One region of the Paenibacillus sp. RRE4 genome, then DNA from elsewhere that is predicted to be linked to it. Evidence: riboswitches for the same ligand, from Rfam matches in the RefSeq annotation. Region 1 holds a riboswitch; the other holds the start of a gene.
The links. A riboswitch is a leader RNA that binds a small molecule or an ion and turns the genes downstream of it on or off. The one in region 1 is predicted to bind FMN.
Positions count from the first base shown of each region.

Region 2: it holds a riboswitch for FMN, as region 1 does, so the genes downstream of both, ribD (bifunctional diaminohydroxyphosphoribosylaminopyrimidine deaminase/5-amino-6-(5-phosphoribosylamino)uracil reductase RibD) here and Q9R46_RS11390 (DMT family transporter) in region 1, are expected to answer to the same signal.

Region 1 covers NZ_JAUZUT010000001.1:2,531,538-2,541,648, forward strand. The annotation lists gene Q9R46_RS11375 (amidohydrolase family protein) at 1-961, opposite strand, end outside; gene Q9R46_RS11380 (CGNR zinc finger domain-containing protein) at 1,180-1,752, opposite strand; gene Q9R46_RS11385 (DinB family protein) at 1,915-2,418, shown strand; FMN riboswitch at 2,502-2,652, shown strand; gene Q9R46_RS11390 (DMT family transporter) at 2,799-3,779, shown strand; gene Q9R46_RS11395 (amidase) at 3,977-5,479, shown strand; gene Q9R46_RS11400 (glycoside hydrolase family 43 protein) at 5,703-7,268, opposite strand; gene Q9R46_RS11405 (urea carboxylase-associated family protein) at 7,501-8,115, shown strand; gene Q9R46_RS11410 (LysE family translocator) at 8,279-8,905, shown strand; gene Q9R46_RS11415 (YqcI/YcgG family protein) at 8,989-9,726, shown strand; gene Q9R46_RS11420 (amino acid permease) at 9,764-10,111, opposite strand, start outside.
Region 2 covers NZ_JAUZUT010000001.1:2,918,179-2,928,289, forward strand. The annotation lists gene ribE (riboflavin synthase) at 1-167, opposite strand, end outside; gene ribD (bifunctional diaminohydroxyphosphoribosylaminopyrimidine deaminase/5-amino-6-(5-phosphoribosylamino)uracil reductase RibD) at 180-1,283, opposite strand; FMN riboswitch at 1,629-1,789, opposite strand; gene Q9R46_RS13185 (hypothetical protein) at 1,943-3,268, opposite strand; gene Q9R46_RS13190 (peptidylprolyl isomerase) at 3,542-3,973, opposite strand; gene lysA (diaminopimelate decarboxylase) at 4,221-5,552, opposite strand; gene Q9R46_RS13200 (spore germination protein) at 5,656-7,323, opposite strand; gene Q9R46_RS13205 (stage V sporulation protein AB) at 7,353-7,775, opposite strand; gene Q9R46_RS13210 (stage V sporulation protein AA) at 7,762-8,418, opposite strand; gene Q9R46_RS13215 (helix-turn-helix domain-containing protein) at 9,062-9,955, opposite strand; gene Q9R46_RS13220 (DMT family transporter) at 10,064-10,111, shown strand, end outside.

The DNA.
Region 1 (10,111 bases):
ACGCGAATTTCATCTGTGAAAACATATCTCCGCCCGTCGAAGTCACGACATCTACGCCAAGTGTTGGCGTACCTCCATGCTCCAGAAAGTGTCCTGTGGCTGGATAACCATGTCCCATCATCATCTCGACTTCAGGTGTGACTGACAACGAGGCTCCGCTGTCCGCGAGCATTTTGAATTCATCCATGCCCATCGTATTACCATGAACAACATTGATTCGTGGACTAAGAAGCCCTGCCTCATACATTCGGCTAATCGAGCGATCCGCTGATCCCCAGCTGCCGAAACCGACATGCATCGAACAAATGGCGTCCAGTTCTTCTGCAAGCTGAATATCCTGCACCGTTGTATCCCAATGGCTAAATTCTGGTCCACGGATCGCAAGTCCATAGGTGAGTAGTTGATCATTTGAAGAGAAATATCGCTCCTTAACGCCTCTCACATTCTCTGGATATGCCAGCCTACTCTCACGATTCCAATACATCGTTTCCCCTGGCACACCATGGGCAAAAACAGCACGAATTCCTGCATCCTGCAGTCCTCGAATCAGCTCATCCGTATGTTCAGCCGAGTATGGCATGCTCCAGTCCAGTACCGTGGTGACGCCCGCATTAAGCGCTTCTAAAGATCCGAGCAGATTGGCGATATAGCTGTCCTGCGGACGAAGCTTGCTTCCCATAGCTCCATAGTACAAATTTTGCAGATAGACGGGGAGCGACCAGTTGGTTCCGGCTGTTTTGACAAGCGATTCCCACATATGCCGATGTGTATCCACCAGTCCAGGCATAATAATCATATCTGTAGCATCGATGACCTCAACATCTGTATCGGACACCTCGATATTGGGTTGAATCGCTACGATCAAAGAATCCTGAATAAGTACGTCTGCCCGTTTATACTGGCCAATACGAGCATCCATCGATAATACACAACCGTTCTTCAAAAGATAACCTGTCCTCATGAGACATCTCTCCAATCGTAATGGTTTGTAAAATGATCTGATCCGCATTGCTTGTTCTTACATAAGATTTATGACTATATTTTCGCTAGTATATATACATTATATATCAAGTCTTGGAATTTATCAAATTCTGGAAGAGATACCTTCGACCTGTATGGAGATTCTCGGATTGTAAAGGTTTGAACTTAACTGGTGAACTTAATTGATAAACTTGATTGTTAAACTTCATTCTTTTCGTCATTAGAGTGCATTTTTCGTTTCGCTCGAAAACGTCTCACCTTCATTAGATTGCCGCACATCTTATCATCGCAATATTTCTGTGTTCTGCTCCGGGTATCATCATAGAAGATCCAGCGGCAGTCCGGATTGTCACAGGATCGAATTCTCTTCCCTTCGCCTTCTACGAGTGTCATGGCAAAATCAGCCGCGACCTCTGCCATCACCTGAGCCCAATGTCTATGAATGGGAACAAGCGCAACACCCAGTCCTTGATCTTGTGTAATTATTCGTCTAATGACTTCGCCAGCCAGCATAAAATCATTCAACCAGGCCTGATCCTTCTCAGTAAAGAGCTTTCCGTTAGACAAACGAATAGCCAGTGACTGCAAATCATCTCTAAAACTTCTCATTGCGGATTCCTCTTCATTCGACGCAGGTACTGGCGCTTCTAATTGCCAACGATCTAAAAAATCTTGTTGCCAGCTTACGTTCCCCAGTCTGTCTTCTGATCGCTCCCCACCACGCCAATCATGATAATCGCTGTTTACAAAATCAGTCCATAATCTATCCATGAGAACCTCCGATTAATGTAACTATCTAAATTATTTAAAGATGGTTACATTTAATAAAATTGTGTTATATTAATTGTAACCATTTCGACCCATATTAGCTAGTTACCAGCATGATGAAGCAAGAACGAGATGAGTCTGACAGGAGAGGAATGAAATTTAAAAATGAAAACGGTCACCACAGCATTAGATGTATTGGTTATTCAGAATGAAGATACCTGGGATCAATGTAACTGGATCGTGCCATTGTCCAAGGCTCTGGAGGGGCTGACCGCCGAACAGGCTGCCTGGGTTCCGCCTTCAGGTGGACTGAGCATATGGCAACTGACCAATCATATGTTTTATTACAACCAACGGATTCTGGAACGTCTGCAGGGGAAAGCACCGTCTGTACCCGCTGCTGATTCAAACGTAGCTACGTTTGGTAATCCCGGTGATCCTCTAAACGAAGCTGGCTGGAGCAAGCTGATGGAGCAAACCACTAAACTGGCTGTGCAGTTGCGCGATACCCTTGCTACATTACAGGAAGCGAAACTTGAGGAAACTTATATGGATTCCGAACAAAACTGGGCTCAGACGCTTGCCCGCTGGGTTCTGCACGATGCTTATCACGCAGGTCAGATTGTGCAGCTTCGGAGACAACAGGGATGCTGGAGTATTGTTTTCTAAAAAAACACTTGAACTGATAGCGTTTACAGGAATAAGATGAACTTCATAAGGTTACAACTTGTTCAATACACTAATTAATTGAATAGGATCTTCGGGGTAGGGTGCAATTCCCAACCGGCGGTGATGTTCTTATAGAACCAGCCCGCGACTCGCTGTTTAAGGTTCCGACCTGACAGCGACTGACTTGGTGCGATTCCAAGGCCGACGGTATAGTCCGGATGAGAGAAGATCAACACAACGGCTAGCGTATTTTGGGAAGTCTTTTTCCCTGACGTCTTGTCTTTGAATGATCCCCCGTTTATTTGGCGTACGCCAAGGACGGGGGATTTTGTCGATTTTGCCAACTGAAGATTCCGTGTTCTGACGAAGGAGTCCTGAATATGGAAAACACATCAACAGCATCAACAATTTATCGCAAGGAACGAAGCAACACCGGATTTTGGCTAGTTGTGCTAGGCGCAGCCCTCTGGGGTGTAGACCCCTTATTCCGCATCCTTTTGCTAAAAACGATGACTTCTACACAGATTGTTCTAATCGAACACATCATTGTCAGCCTTGTAGCGATACCGGTATTATGGAAGTTCCGGGATGATCTGAAGAAACTGCGTGCACGTCACTGGATCGCTGTTATCTTCATCTCCTGGGGCGGATCAGCGCTGGCAACGGTTTTATTCACGTTAGCCCTTACCCATAACGATCCCAATACGGTATTGTTGTTGCAAAAAATGCAGCCACTCTTCGCGATTGTACTTGCGAAATTGTTATTAAAAGAAACATTGCCGCGCCACTTCGGCGGACTATTCATCATTGCGCTGGCAGGAACGTATCTGCTTACGTTTGGCTTCTCACTGCCACTCGGCAACTGGAATAACTGGATTCATGCAGGTAGCCTGCTGTCTCTTGGTGCCGCAGCTTTGTGGGGTGGATCTACCGTTATGGGCCGGTTAATGCTCGGTCAAGCACGGTATGAGACGGTCACCTCCCTTCGCTTTGTCGTTGCGCTTCCACTCCTGATCTTCATGACCTGGAATGAAGGTGCTCCTTGGACACTCCCGGCTGGAACAGGGGCACAGGCTGCCGTTATCCTGAATATTCTTGGGCAGGCGCTTTTACCAGGCTTGCTAAGTCTACTCTTGTATTACAAAGGGTTGTCTTCCACCAAAGCTTCTGTTGCAACCCTCGCCGAACTCAGTTTCCCGATGGCCGGCGTGCTTGTAAACTGGATTGCCTTCCGTACACTGATAACCTGGGAGCAATTGCTCGGCTTTATCCTGATCTGGATCGCCCTGTTTGCAATCTCCAAACAACAGGAGCGCTCTACGCCGATTGCTGAAGTTGCACCTAAACTTCGCACGGAGTAACTCATCTTCCTGTATTCAACAAATAAGCACTGTTTCACCTTCTGAGGTGAGCAGTGCTTTTCTTCTACTATTTTTCTTCGTCATGATGGCTTGATATTTTGTCTTTTGTCTGCCTAGGTGGTACGATGGCTTATGGAACTTGGAACAAGATATCCCGATATCCAACAGGAACTATTTTCAGAGAGGAACGATTACTAATGTCTTCATTCTCATATACCTCCTATGACGCCATAGGACTCGCCGAACTGATTCGCTCACGGGAAGTATCCCCGGTTGAATTGCTCGAAGCTGCCTTTGCACGTCTCGAAGAAGTGAACCCACAACTTAATGCCGTTATTCGTACATATGAAACCCGTGCTCGTCAAGAAGCCGGCATGGTACGGCCCGGAGAACAGCCGTTTGCTGGAGTGCCGTTGCTCCTCAAAGATATTTCTCAATCTTTGGAAGGTGAGGTTCTAACCTCCGGATCACATCTGTTCAGCAAGCATCGTGCTCTTCGCAGCTCCAATTTCGTAACGCGTCTGCTCGAAGCAGGTTTTATTGTGATTGGACATACGAATACACCAGAATTCGGGTTGAAAAATATAACCGAGCCGCGTCTACACGGGCCAACGCGCAATCCGTGGAATGTGAATCATTCCCCAGGCGGCTCAAGCGGCGGTGCCGCTGCCGCTGTAGCATCAGGCATCGTGCCGCTTGCCGGCGCAAGCGATGGCGGTGGTTCGATTCGAATTCCCGCTTCCTTCAGCGGTCTGTTTGGACTGAAACCGACACGCGGACGCACTCCCGTCGGTCCAGGTGTGGGAAGACAATGGCAAGGAGCCTCGATTGATTTTGCAGTATCTCGCTCCGTCAGAGACAGTGCTGCACTGCTGGATACACTCCAGATTATCCAACCGGAAGCCGCATTCCATGCACCTTTATTCCCGGGAAGTTACCTTGCTGATATGAACTATCCGCACCAACGCAAATGGCGAATCGCTTATACAACGGATTCACCTGTTGGCACACCTGTCAGTGAAGATGCCAAGGAGGCGGTGATGAAACTAGTCCGTTTCTTGGAATCTCAAGGGCATCATGTTGAAGAAAAGTTAAGTCCAGTCAATGGCGTACGCCTGATGGAAAACTACTACATGATGAACAGCGGCGAGATGGCCGCCATGATTTCATCCATGGAACATGGCATGGGTCGTTCTCTCACTGCAGATGATATGGAGATTGAGTCCTGGGTACTGGCGGAAGCCGGAAAGAAAGTATCTGCTGCTGAATTTGTGCACAGTTTGGCCGAATGGGACGTAGCGGCTGCGCAGATGTCTACGCTGTTTGAACGGTATGATTTTTACATCACACCTGTTAATGCTTTTCCCGCACCACGGGTTGGAGAGCTGACGCCACATGCAGAGCAGATTCAACATCTGATGTCCGTCAGTGATCTGGATAAAACGGCGCAACAAGAGCTGATCTATGAGATGTTCAAGCCGAGCCTTACGTACACCCCGTTCACACAACTTGCGAATTTGACAGGCCAGCCTGCCATTAGTCTTCCTCTGCATTTGACTGCGGAAGGTTTACCCATGGGTGTTCAGGTTATGGCAACCAAAGGCCGTGAAGATTGGTTATTACATCTGGCCGGTCAACTCGAATCAACCGAGTTATGGGTTGGCATGGAAGCCAATCCCATGTTTCCAAATTCATTATAAGTTCAGGCTCAGCTACATCGAAAAAAAGCTAGCAGGTACGTCCCTGCTGGCTTTTTTTCAACTATTCATGAATCATATGACAACCGTAACATGATCAATGATCAATATTCGCTTTTATGATCAATATTTAAGCTTACATAATATTATGATGTATATTATAGTAGTGTTCCACTTTTTAGCCAATAAAAGATCTAATCCATGGCCATTCTAATATTGTTATAAATCAGACTTTTTCATCTCCTGACTCGTAATTGAAATGCTCTACATCCACATACCCTTCTTCTCTTTCATGGTTCAGATTGTACACCCCGACCCGATCTCCCCGGTAAGGTCCCCAACCCAGTTGATAGACCTCACCAAAGGAGATAAATTTCTCTCCATCCAGGCTATATTCATATCTGTTTTCACCACGCAAGTTCCAAATCGATCTTAACCATAAATCAGTGGTATCAATAGTTGGCCCCCATTCGATTGTACCTGATTGATTGAACTTCAATACCCGAATTCCTTCTTGCTGATGAATACCAATCGTACAATAAGTTTGTCCAAAATGGCATAGACCCGCTTCCTGGTCATCCACCATCCCACTTAGATCATACTTGGCAGTCACTACGTTATGAGGAACACGATACGCCCGTTGGGAAAGAATGTTCGAGATTTTAAAGAAATCATTCTTCTCGGAAAGCACACAAGCATGCAAACGTAAATTCCCTGCTCTCTCTGTTAAAGACCACATATCAGCTTTGGGTTGGTGGTTCCATCCCCAATGAGATTGCAGTACCGGACTATTGAAATCATCATTCACGGTTAAGATCGTTTTGGGATAACCGTGAATTGGTTTTGTTCCTCCCCATACCATCTCTCCGACACCATCACCGTCTGTATCCTCACCAATGATTGGCCAACCGTCGACCCATGTAACGGGAAGCAGGTGAAGAGTTCTGCCTTCAAAGTAACCGCCGGCTCCTTGGTGACTAATGAAATACCACTCCCCAGACGGTGTTTGCACAAGTCCGCCTTGATTCGGTTCGCGGTCCATTTCCACGCCGTGCGTATGAATTAACTCTTTTTCTTCGTAAGGACCGTATAAATGCTCCGAACGAAGCATCATAACAACCCTTACCTCCTCACCATTTCTCGGTCGAACTTCACTATGGAAAATGTAATAAAGTCCGTTGATTTTGTAAAGCTTACTCGCTTCGCTACCTTTATATTGATGGATCACAACACCACTGTCGTGCAAAATTTGTTTTCCATCGTCGCTAAGTTTGAACAGATAAATATTATAATTGTCGGCAAAATTCGTAGCCACCAGATATCCTTGACCGTCATCATCCCAAAAAGGACAACAATCGTCCCAACCAGCAATTTCCCAACTATGATAAAGAGGCTCCCATGGGCCAGCAGGATCTGCTGCTGTACTTACGAACAACCCCTCATCCGGCGTAAAAAAATAAACCCAAAATTGTTGGTCATGAAACCGGATCGCTCCCGCCCAGACCCCTCTTGCATAACGATTCATTCGATCATGCCGATATTCTGGCCCGATAACTGTCAAATCCTCTACGACATGACTAATTACATTCCAATTGACCAAATCTTTAGAGTGCAAAACAGCCATACCTGGTGAGCAATGTAATGTGGAAGAGATCGCATAGTAGTCTTCCCCAATGCTTATCACATCGGGATCGCAGTAATCTCCAGGCAAGACCGGATTGACATAAGTACCGTCCCCTTGATCGCCCCATTTTCCTTCATTGGAAAGCAAAACGTAATCTTTTTTCATCATTGTTTTCCTCCATAGCTTTTCTACGATGCAGTTAAACTAACTTTTTGATGATCTGAGACATTACACTACTACGAATCTCGTAATCATTATACTACTTGAAAATTAATTTATAAGACAGATAAATATGATCCCGAGTGCATGAAAATTGACCTCTTTCTGTTAATGCAAAATATGAATGAATTACCTTTTCTCTTCACATACTGAAAGCAATATTACAGGAGGTGTGTGAGTTATGAGTAGTGTGCAAAAAGATAAACAAACTTATGTAATACCAGCCAAAACCGGGTATGGACTTTATGTTTCCAAAGGCTCTATTCTAAGAATCACAGATTTGGAAGGTCAACAAGTTGTAGATTTTGTAGCATTTGATACCAATGATATGAATCACCGTCTTGATCCTGGTGTAACGATGGATGTTTTACGGACCTGCCGTATTAAACCCGGCCAAAATTTATATTCTAATCGGTATGAACCCTTACTGAAAATGATAAAGGATACAGTCGGGGTGCATGATTCTTTCAACTCCGCCTGCCGTCCTGAAATGTACGAAGTGTTATACGGAAAAAGCAATCATGCCAGTTGTTATCAGAACTTGAATGAAGCACTGCAACCGCTGGGTATCCAGCCTCCGAATCAGCACTATCCGTTTAATCTGTTTATGAATACGGTTATAAATGAATCCGGAGACGTAAGTGTCCTCACACCGGATTCACGTGCAGGCGATTATGTCGAGATGGAAGCGTTACGCGACCTGACCATCGGCCTTTCTGCCTGTCCATGCGAGGAAAGTGCTTGTAATGGCTATCATTGTACACCCATTCAACTGGACATTAGTATTGTTCGATAGGAGATAATGAGTTACAGATAAATTATATCATTTTCACAGCTGATCTTCGAATGAATTAGGTTTCGTTCTAATTCACTCCTAGCAGGAATACGATGACTTGTACCGTCCTCTATGGGTGTGTACTGATTACTTTCATCCGGCCTGTTAAGGAGTGATTTTGTTTATGACGGTGTTATTCAGTTACATCTTTCTCGGAATATCCTTATCTGCACCTGTTGGCCCAATCAACGCTGCACAGTTAGATCGAGGGGCACGTCACGGATTTATGCATGCATGGGTACTGGGACTGGGGGCTATGTTTGCGGATTTAGTGTACATGCTTTTAATTTATTTTGGTGTCGCTCATTTTCTGAACACTCCGTTTATGCAAGCTTTTTTATGGTCATTCGGCAGCTTTATACTGATCTATACGGGTGTAGAAACGTTGACCAAGTTAAAACAAAACGTGGAAGGCACAACCACCGTGGAATCCAAGATACATCATTCTTTTATTACGGGATTTCTGATGGCTTTATCCAATCCGTTGAATATTTTATTTTGGCTCGGCATCTATGGCTCGGTTCTAACCTCCGCGATAAAACATACGGACATGGCGCATCTCTTGTTGTATAGCTCCGGCATTTTCATTGGCATTTTAATCTGGGATGTTATCATGGCCGTTATGGCAAGCCGTTTCCACAGACAAAATAATGAGACTATTTTGCGTTGGATATCCGTGATTTCCGGCATCAGCCTGATAGGATTTGGACTGTATTTTGCATTTGAGGCCATTCGTTATCTTTTTTTCTAAAATTAGTCGTCGTACGGACAGTCACCCAATTCCTTTTGATTTAATACCTTATTAGGGATTAATTCGGAATGGAGTGGGAATGAATGTCGGAATTATACAGTGCGGAGGAATTAAAAAAACATATCGAAGTGATTCCTTCCTGGCAACGGGAGTCTTTTATACAGTTTTCGAACATGATTGCGGATGAAGAGAATACGTATCCATGTGTTCCTGGCCGAATGGGTTTTTTGTCAGGTCATTTGAGATATGGTTTTATATCAGACCCTCGCTTGTATACTGCTCCTCAGGAACTAGCTAGCATTCTACAACAGTATGGAACAGTTTCACGGGAAACAGGGCCTTATGCTTCTCTTGTCGTTATATGTGAAACGCCTTCGGATCTGAAAGAACACACAGACGTCGCACAATATCAGTCTTTATTCTGGCAAGTGCTGAATCGCACAACTGCATATGATCCCCTCCCATGGCCTGAGCATATTTCCAAGGACCCTAACGACGCATCTTGGGAATTTTGTTTTAACGGTGAACCCTATTTTTGCTTTTGTGCAACACCCGCTCATGTGCAAAGAAAAAGCCGTCATTTTCCCTTCTTTATGTTCGCTTTTCAACCCCGTTGGGTCTTCGAAGCCATTAACGACGACACCTCGCTGGGGCGTAAAATGAAAACATTGATTCGCAAACGATTAACCGAGTATGATGCGGTGCCTGCTCATCCTTCACTGATGTGGTATGGGCAAAAGGACAATCTGGAATGGAAACAATATTTTTTGCCAGATAATGAACAAACCCTGTCCAAATGTCCTTTTATGCGCATGAAATAAAGGTTAGTCCCGTTGCTCCGGCATACCTGCGACATATTTAGGATGTCTTTTTTCGCATCCGATGCTTATGAACGATATAGGTTACGATCGATAAAAGTAAAACCAGTCCAACACTGACCAGCAGACCAATTCTGCTGGCTTTTTCCACTGCCGTGCCCGCTACCGCAACTACAATAAGTAAAATGGCAATACAGGCCTTTATCATCCCCCATTTGGCGGGCTTGAGTTTGCAAATATACGTCACACAGATGAGAAGCCAGGTGTACATAAGAACGAGACTGCCTGCCGTTGTGATATATTCAAATAAGGTTTTGGGCAGCCACAAAGCCATCAACGTAGATAAAATCAGACCTGCCGCCGTGCAAGTCAAGGCATATATCGGCAT
Region 2 (10,111 bases), 390 kb from region 1:
CCGCCTTCCAGCGTGGTTGCGGTAAGACAAACCCCGTTAACCGCAACACTGTCACCAATTTTGAGATCGTCCATAATGACAGAAGCAGCGATGTTCAGAACCAGAGCCTCACCTTTACGGCCAATGCGCCGGATCTGACCGACTTCTTCCACCAAACCCGTAAACATGCTATCTTCCTCCTATTCTGGCCAAATCGGAATACCGCCAATGCTAATATTATCTCCAACTTGCTCAATTTCCAGCTGATGCAATTGGATCGCCTGACTCATGCGCTCTACGCCTTCAAAACGGAAACTTCCCGGGGTATCATATCCACCCACAATCTTGGGAGCGATAAACATAAGCAGACGATCTACCAGCCTTGCTTCCAGCATCGCACCGTTTAATGTACCGCCGCCTTCCAGCAGAATCGAGCCAATATCCCGCTCTCCCAGCTTGCTCAGCCCATGCAGCAAATCTACGCGTGGTCCAGGCCCACAGCGAATAATTTCAACACCGTAAGCTTCGAGTCGCTCAGCCGCTTCCCGGCTAGCTTCATCGGTTGTAAGCACCCAAGTTGGCGCAAGTCCGTCCTTGACCATTTTGGAGCCAACAGGCAACCTCAGCTTGGAATCCACAACGATCCGTACCGGACTGATGCCTTCTACCTGCAAACGGGTGGTCAGCTCCGGATTATCGGCGATTACCGTATCCACGCCGACCATAATGCCTTGATGACGATGACGAAGCGCATGCACGATCTCACGCGCCAGTTCGTTGGAGATCCATTTGCTGTCCCCGCTACGCGTAGCAATTTTTCCATCCAGCGTAGAAGCTGTTTTGAGGGTAACGAAAGGAAGGCCCGTTGTAATAAACTTGATAAACTTTTCATTCATACGTCTTCCGCGTTCGCGCAAAACACCCACTTCAACTTCGATGCCTTGTTGACGCAACATACTAATGCCTGTACCGGAAACCTGCGGATTCGGATCTTCACAACAGACCACCACCCGTTTAACCTTCTCATGAATCAAACGTTCGCTACAGGGTGGCGTTTTGCCATAGTGACTGCAAGGTTCAAGTGTTACGTAAACGGTGCTACCCTCCGCGTCGCTTCCAGCCATGTTCAGCGCATGAACCTCTGCATGGCCTGTACCTCGTTTCAGATGGCTTCCAAGACCAACAACACGTCCTTCTTTAACAACGACACATCCCACGACAGGATTAATTCCAGTCTGTCCTTGTGCCCGTTCTGCCATATCCAGTGCTAACGCCATATAAAATTCATCATTGATCATTTCCATATCCGTTCACCCCGCGGTTATAATCTTGAACTAAAAAATCCCCACCGAACAATCTGTTCAGGTAGGGATGATGGAAGACTACTGTCATCTGCAGGAGAGATGAAACACACCAATACCGACACTTCACCAAAACCGGTTAACAGGTAAGTGAAAACAAACACATACCTTATTGCATACCCATTCGAGCTATAGAATGATATACAGAAAAATCAGGTGAAGAGTTTCTATATAACGGTATTGTGTACCAGAAAACTCATTATAAACAAGCCTTCCACACATCTCATCCAAACGAGCTGAATGCTATGCGACATCACTCCCGCGGAGTGCAACCACACTGGCTTACACCCACTCCTTCTCCCATCCAGACTATACTGTCGGTTCTGGAATTACACCAGATCAGCCATCTGCTATAAGCAGACAGGTCACGGACTTTGCCATGTCGGTAGAAATAAACCCCAACACGCATCACCGCCGGTAGGGAATTGCACCCTGCCCTGAAGGATCGCTTTCGTTATTAATTGGATGTTAGCACTTTAATGTCAAAAAATCAATTCATTTTTGTTTCTTTTTGTCACATACTAACTTTTAATAAGCATTTATATTACAAAACCCTCATCTTATACGAGACAAAGACTTCATCACCCATTGAAAAATAAATTCTAAAGGTTTGGAAAACACCAGCTTGCCATGTGCCTCAAATCCTTCGCAGCGTGAAACGGAACACGCTCAGGTTTGGGCTGGGAAGCATTGGGAGCAGGCATATCGCGGGCTACTCTTCTAACCCAACTGGTCGAGTCTATTCCAATGGCCGAACACTGCCAGCGCTCATCCGGTCTTGGACGAACGGTCAGAATAAGATCTTCTTTTCCCGGCATATCGGGGAACACGCCATCCAGATATTCAACTATGGTACGTTTGTCCTTCACTTCATGACAATATACAGTAACCCAAGAACCACTAAGTACTTTCACTGCATATACGTCTCCAGGCTCCACTTTACCTGTACCGGCATCCGGAGATTTTTTCGGCACCTTCGCCTTAGTACCTACACTTCGTCTGCTTTCAAATGCACCAATAACGGTCTCACTCGCCAGTGGATTCGGTTCAGGCTTGTTCTCAAGGGATACATCACTGCAGTCGAATTCATCAAAGATCAGGTTCAAATTGTGCTCGTTGATTCCTACAGATGAATCCCACCATGCCAAGGGAGCTTGTACCTCAACGCGGGTATTAGGTCTCTTGTCGCGTTCTGCATATGAGGTGAAAGCTGTAATCATTCCTGGTTGTTCTGGTGTGTCCAGAATGCCGATCAGCGCCAGCGTTTCAAGCAGGTCGCGGTAAACATATACCTTTTTCGTAGGTAGCAGTTGTTCTTTTTTGAGCGCATCCGTTGCCTTGCTGTACCGAGTCTTGGGCGGCAGATTACGCAGTACCGTTAACACCGCGCGTAACGTCCAGCGATCATACTCATTCGGTACTGGAAGCTCCTGCGAAGCGGCCATTTCTCTCAGAGCCAGTACATGTCCAAAAATGTCTCCATCCAGCGGTGTGCCGTTTGTCATTCGCCAGTACCATTGAAGGGAGGTATCTACTCCGTCATTCACATCCAAGCCACAGATCTGGCACTTATGACTGGAAGGATATGGACTATATTCATGGTCAGGTATACTGGCTGCGATCAGTTTTCCTGTAAGAAGTGAACGCCAGATCATCGGCGCTGACCATAGAGAAGCCACAAACGCCTGAGCAGCCTCCTGAAGTGTCCAACGCTCAGCCAAGGTTCTCAGTTCTCGGATCGTCTCCTCATGCTGCGGTCTTTCAAAATGATTAGGCTCATGTCCAGCAACCTCTAGTGCCTGTAATTGTTCCGCCGATACGTCCTCTGGCATATAATGTCTTGAAGCACGCAACTCCTCGTCCCAAATCGTGCTCTCACTATAAATGTGTTGAAGTAATTTAAGCTGCTGTACCAAATCTAAAGTCAAAGTAACAACATCCTTTCACAGTAGTTTTGAAAACATGTAAGCTCAGTATATCCAGTGCGCTGTCAAACCTCATGTATTCGGTTTCAACAGTCTGTACCTTGCTAGAATAACCTACGATCAACTTATTCCGCCAGTTCCTTTAAGCTTATTTTTGATAACACATCGCAAGGCAACTATGCAAAATGGTTGTACAATGCACAAAACCCCTGGTACTTCCGTAATAGGAATGTACCAGGGGTTAACTTGATGCCGCCGAGCAGAATTCAGTTGGAATTAAACTTCTACAACTTCAACGGTTTCCATTTTGTCGCGGCCTTCGAAAGCATCAACAAACTCCATGCCTTTGCTTACTTTACCAAATACCGTATGTTGTCCGTCCAAATGTGGCTGTGGTTGGTAGCAGATGTAGAACTGGCTTCCGCCTGTGTTGCGGCCAGCATGTGCCATCGCAAGTGTTCCACGCTCGTGTTTGTTCGGGTTGATCTCACAGTTAATGGTGTAACCTGGGCCGCCAGTACCTGTTCCGCTAGGGCATCCGCCTTGAGCTACGAAGCCCGGAATTACACGGTGGAAAACAAGTCCGTTATAGAATCCGGAGTTTGCCAATTTTTCAAAGTTTGCTACGGTATTTGGAGCTTCTTGATCGAACAGGTCAATCAGAACTTCTCCGCCGTTTGCCAATTTAATTTTCGCTTGTTTCGCCATATGTAAATGACTCCTTTCAATTTTGAACAAAGTAATTGTGGCGCAATACCAAACTTGTGGTCAAGCATTACAGCACTTTTCTTAGTGTACACCGAAAAGAGCCGAATCGCAAAAGAAAGAGCTATTTTTTTGATTTTTCTACTCTCAAGTACAAACCTATAAGCATACCAAATAGATGCAATATTCACGACAAAGGACGGAAAGGGCAAGCCCTTTCCGTCCTCATCTATTGCTATAGGAATTTGAATTAACGAGTAACTGGCTGTTTGCCAATACGCGCTGGCACGAGGTCATTTTGGATAATGTCCTGATATGACTCACGGCGTACTACTACATCGCCTTGACCATCTTTGACAAACACAACTGCCGGACGACGAATCCGGTTGTAGTTGCTTGCCATGGAATAGTTATATGCCCCTGTGCAAGCAACGGCAAGCAGATCACCACTCTCCACTTTTGGCAGATCCAGATCCCAGATCAGCATGTCACCGCTCTCGCAGCATTTCCCCGCTACAGATACCGTTTCTGTTGCCGCTTCGTTTGCACGATTTGCCAGTACGGCCTCATATTTGGACTCATACAATGCAGGACGTGGGTTATCCGTCATCCCACCGTCTACAGCTACATATTTACGCACGCCTGGAATGTCTTTGCTCGTTCCAACGGTATAAAGCGTTGTACCTGCTTCCCCTACGATACTGCGGCCTGGCTCAACCCAAATTTCAGGCACTGCATAGCCGATTTGTGCAAAATGATTTTTTACCGCGTCAGTAATGGCCTTCACGTACTGAGCCACTTCCAGCGGCGTATCCCCATCAATATAACGGATTCCGAATCCGCCACCGAGGTTTACGACTTTGAATGCCACATTAAGGCGCTCATATACACTTGCTGCAAATTCAGCAACACGTTGAACCGCCATCTGGAATCCTTCAACTTCAAAGATCTGGGAGCCGATGTGAGAATGCACCCCGAGCAATACCAGGTTGGGCTGTTTGGCTGCGAGTTCAATCGCTTCAAATGCTGTACCGTTGCCGATATCGAAACCGAACTTGGAGTCCGTTTGTCCTGTCGAAATATATTCATGCGTATGCGCCTCAACACCTGGCGTTACACGCAGTAGGATGTTAACTTTACGGTTTTTGTCCGCGGCGACAGCTTGGAGCAGATGCAACTCGTTAAAGTTGTCAACCACGAAGCATCCAATTTCAGCGTCAAGCGCCATTTCGATCTCTTCAATCGTTTTGTTATTGCCGTGGAAATGAATGCGTTCTGCCGGGAAGCCTGCTTGCAATGCTGTGAACAGTTCTCCGTCAGAGACAACATCCAGAGAAAGACCTTCCTCTGCTGCAAGAGCACACATCGCCATAACGCAAAATGCTTTACTCGCATATGCAACCTGGAAGCCCAAGCCTGAAGCGCGGAATGCTTCCATGTACTCTCTGCAACGCTCGCGAACCAATTGCTCGTCCACAACATAAAGCGGTGTTCCGAATTGCTCTTTCATATCTGTAACGTCTACTCCACCAATCTCCAGGTGACCTTGCTCATTTATTCTACTTGTACCGTGTAAATACATCGTCTGCATTCCTCACTTTTTGTATACTGGAACAGTTATTATTCCATTGATTTTACACCAGTATATCAAATTAAGCCGGGAGATGAATGGATTTTTCGGCACATCATTTGTGTTTTTTACTTTTTCGCAATTCACCGTCGGGATCCTCTGACATCTTGGTGTTGTCACGTGTTTTGTTGAACGATGGACGTTTCTTGCTGACAAGCAATGGAACCCTGAACAAGAAGTTGCCAAAAGCCTTTGCATTAAACGGTATAAATGGCCAAAGATACGACGAGTTGTACGAACGGTGAATGGTCAACGCCACAATCAGCAACGTAGTCCCAACGACCAGACCCGGCACCTTGAATATCGCAACCGCAACCAGTAGCAATAATCTGACCAATCGGTTCGCCAGTCCTAACTCGTAACTCGGTGTAGCAAACATTCCGATCGCCGCAATAGCCATGTATAGCACAACCTCATTGACAAAATACCCCGTTTTTACCGCAATATCTCCAACCAATATAGCCGCAATTAGACCCATGGCCGAAGCCAGCGGTGTCGGTGTATGAACTGCAGCCATCCGTAATAAGTCTACGCCCAGCTCAATGAGCAGAAATTGCAAAATAATCGGTAATTTCACATTTTCCTGTGGGCCGATGAAATCCAATCCAATCGGTTTCAGTGAAGGCTCGATGACCATCAGCATCCATAGTGGCAATAGAAACAGAGAGATCAAGATGCCTGCAAAACGTACCCAGCGCAGATAGGTTCCCATAAGAGCCGTTTGCCTGTTCTCTTCCGCATGTTCACATAGATCAAAAAAGGTTGTCGGCAAGATCATTACGCTGGGGGATGTATCTACAAAAATAACGACTCGTCCTTCCAGCAGGTGGGAAGCTGTAACGTCAGGACGTTCCGAATAACGAACAAGGGGAAATGGATTCCATCCTTTGTTGATAATCGCTTCCTCCAACTGTTTATCGGCGGCCGGAATGCCGTCGATATCGATTCGTTGTATTTTTTCCTTTACCGAATCCACCTGCACCTTATCCACTATATCGTCAATATAAACTACACATACATCGGTTTGCGTTCTCCGCCCTACCTGCATGAGCTCAAACTTCAGTCCGGGGTCCCGTATTCTGCGGCGTACCAGGGTTACGTTTGTCAGCAGCGTTTCGGTAAAACCGTCCCGCGATCCGCGAACCACCCGTTCGAGTGAAGGTTCCTCGGGTGAGCGAACAGGGTAACTCCGGGTGTCCATAATCAGAACAGAGCGGTCTCCCTCCACGAAAATGGCGCTCATGCCCATCAATACTTTACTGATGACATTACTCATCTTCTCTACGCGTTCTACCTGGATATGAGGAATGTAGCATTCAAAATAGGATTTAAGCGCGTGATCGGATATTTGATCCGGCGAGAGATACGTTAACCGTTTTAACACTTCAAGCAAAATCCCGTCTTTCGCAAAACCACTCAACATCAGCAGCCCCACGTGTTTACCGCCGAGCACCATCTCCCTTAACGTAACATCAAACGATTCACCAAGTCCCAGCACCTGCTTTAGTGTATATTTAATGTCTGCCATGCGAGGAGATATATCATCATTGTGCTGCCAGTACTCAACGGATTCCTCAACGCTGTCGGACATCTCGTTTTGCTTTTTTTTCTGATGGGCTCGTTCCTCTTCTTGCTTCTGAATCTCGTAAGCGGACTTGTGCATCATCTCTTCCGTTACCCCGTCACCTTGCTCGTCATTCCTCTGATCCGTATGTTCGTCCATGTCCATCCTCCTTTAACCTTCATGCCGATTTACCGCTGATATACGAAAAAGTCAAACAGTGAGCCTGTCATTTTCCCCAGAATCATCGCGAGCAATAATCCAAACAAGTACGACCGCATGCCCAGCCTTTTAGCCAGAACCGGTAGCACGTTTAGTACTTCTGTCAGGGCTGCAGCCAGCAGGCCAATAAAAACTCCGCAGAACAGTCCGACAATCGGGCTAAGCAACATGACGCCATGCATTTTCCAATGCCAGAAATCAGCTACCGTGCCCAGCAGCGAACCTCCAATGAGAGCACCCTCGTACCAATGCGTTTTGTCATAGGACTGGGTCACTTGAGCCAGTCTGGGAATCATGTCGAGTACAAGAATAAGCGCAATAACACCACTCCCCACAGCGATTCCCCCGGCAATGCCAAGCACAATACTGATCGCTCCGTTAAGCACGCTCATCGTCTTTCAGCTCCCTTTGATTCTGCTCATGCATCCGTTCGGTTTCTTCAATGACGACAAACTGGTCTACATTTTGCTGGTAAAGGAACATTTCCACTTCGAGCGGTGTTGGCTCTTCATTCCACTTTTTCTTAAATAGATGGTTGAAAAATACCGCCATGCCAAAGCCGATCCCAAGGGAATAGGCGAGCTGAAATAAGTACGGATGCTCATCCCGGTGTCCTGTCAGCATCTCTACGATGCGAATCTGTACTTCCTGCATATTCACGTCTGCGTGAAAATTCATAATGGTCAGTGCTGAACCGAAGAATAGCAACAACCATACCAGGATAAACAAGGATTTCGAAGCCTTACCACTACCTGCCATTACTTCAACTAACGTATGCCCGGACCCCATCAGCTCCACATTCACATCCGGCAGAAGTTGCCGAAGCCGGGGAATAATCTGCAAGATGTCAATAAGGATCAGGTTGCCGTCCTCCGGTCCGGGCTGCAACAGCTCAAGTTCCAGTAGCCTTTCTTCCTGATCCTCGGATGAGGCCAGTACGTGGGCAATATCCCTCAGTTTGACCGCTCGCCCTCTCTGAATGCGAATCCGGCTGCGCATGCGAACGTAGACCGTTGGAGTGGGTGTCTGGGACATCCAAAGCACTCCTTTACTGCGTAATTTAGGTTAGTATTTGAAGAATGTGCAAATTTATTACATTTAAATTGGAAAGAGTGTGGAGGGGGCGCTGGACGCTACGGGATGGATCGGTATCGGGCGCTGGTTATCCCCGGATTTCTCGTTTTCTCCTTTTCAAGGAGGAAATCCCGTGATAAACGCGCTCGCTTCGCTCCTTTACCGATTCCTTCCCTCCGCTGGCTTGCCTCCCTCTCTTTTCCAAACCAAATGAAAGAAACTTGCGGGGGCGGGCAGGGGGAAAAGGCTGAATGCTGGTGCATGGAAGGAGAAAGACATGTGGGTGTCGTTAGGCGTACTGAGAGGAAAAAACGTGGAAGGCGCTGGACGCTACGGGATGGATCGGTATCGGGCGCTGGTTATCCCCGGATTTCTGATTTTCTCCTTTATAAGGAGGAAATCCCGTGATAAACGCGCTCGCTTCGCTCCTTTTACCGATTCCTTCCCTCCGCTGGCTTGCCTCCCTCTCTTTTCCAAACCAAATGAAAGAAACTTACAGGCGGGAGCAGGGGAAGAATGGAAACTCGTGCGCGGAAGGCTAAGGACAGTGGGGTGCCAAAGACGTTGGAAAGAAGAAAAAACTACGTATCTCATTATCCTCATCTTAGCTTCCCTTCTGCTCTTCCCTTCGATACTGTAAAGGCGTTATTTTCATCATTTTTCGGAACTGTTCGATGAAGTAGCTGGTACTGTTAAACCCAACCTCATACGCGATTTCGGTGACACTGCGCTGTGAGAAACGCAAAAGCTCTGTACTTTTTCGGATACGATAATCCAGCACATATTGCATGGGTGTCGTACGCAGTATTTGCTGAAAGTTTCGGCAGGTCTCCGCACGGCTTAACTGACCTGCCTTTGCGATATCGTCCAGCCTGAGCGGCTCGGCATAGTTTTGATGAATCCACATCAGCATATGCTTCATACGTTTGCTACGGATCATCTCTGTTTCGTTATGTTCGAGTGAGTAACCATTCATAATTAACCTTTTCCAGATCTCCAGCACAGCTCCTGCAATGTTCAGTTCATAATATGGAGCCTGCTCTTCAATTTCTTGTCTCACAAGAGCGATATTCTGAAGAAGCTGCTCTCCCCAGGAGTTAGATTTTTCGATCATAAGATATGGCAAATTCGTTGCTGTTACATACGGGTGTACGTATTTCATGTAAAGTTCGGCAGGGGCCAGTGATTGCGGGGACACATTCAAACAGAGATAAATGCTCGGATCGCCCGTACTCCAATCCTCTGCCATATGCATCATGCCGCTGTTAATGAATACCCCATTTCCTTCTGTAACCGCTACTTGCTGTTCATTAATATGAAATAACACTTCACCTTGAATCACAGCTACAAACTGCAATTCATCATGCCAGTGCAAAGGAATATACCCTTGTGCATGCTCGGATATAGTGGTCTTGTAACAAGCGATAGACAGATCATCTGTACGATGTTCTGTCATTTCCTTTAGCTGTTGATCGATGTCAAATTTTATTGTCCTCATCGTTTCCATCTCAATATTGTTATATTTTTTTGAGTAATCTTGATATTAATTAAATTAATCCTGTCCTAGTATATCATTATTCTTATATTTAAGGCGAGGCGAATAAACATGAAATCAATAGTGTCAACACCCAAGTTCAAAGGTATACTTCTGGTT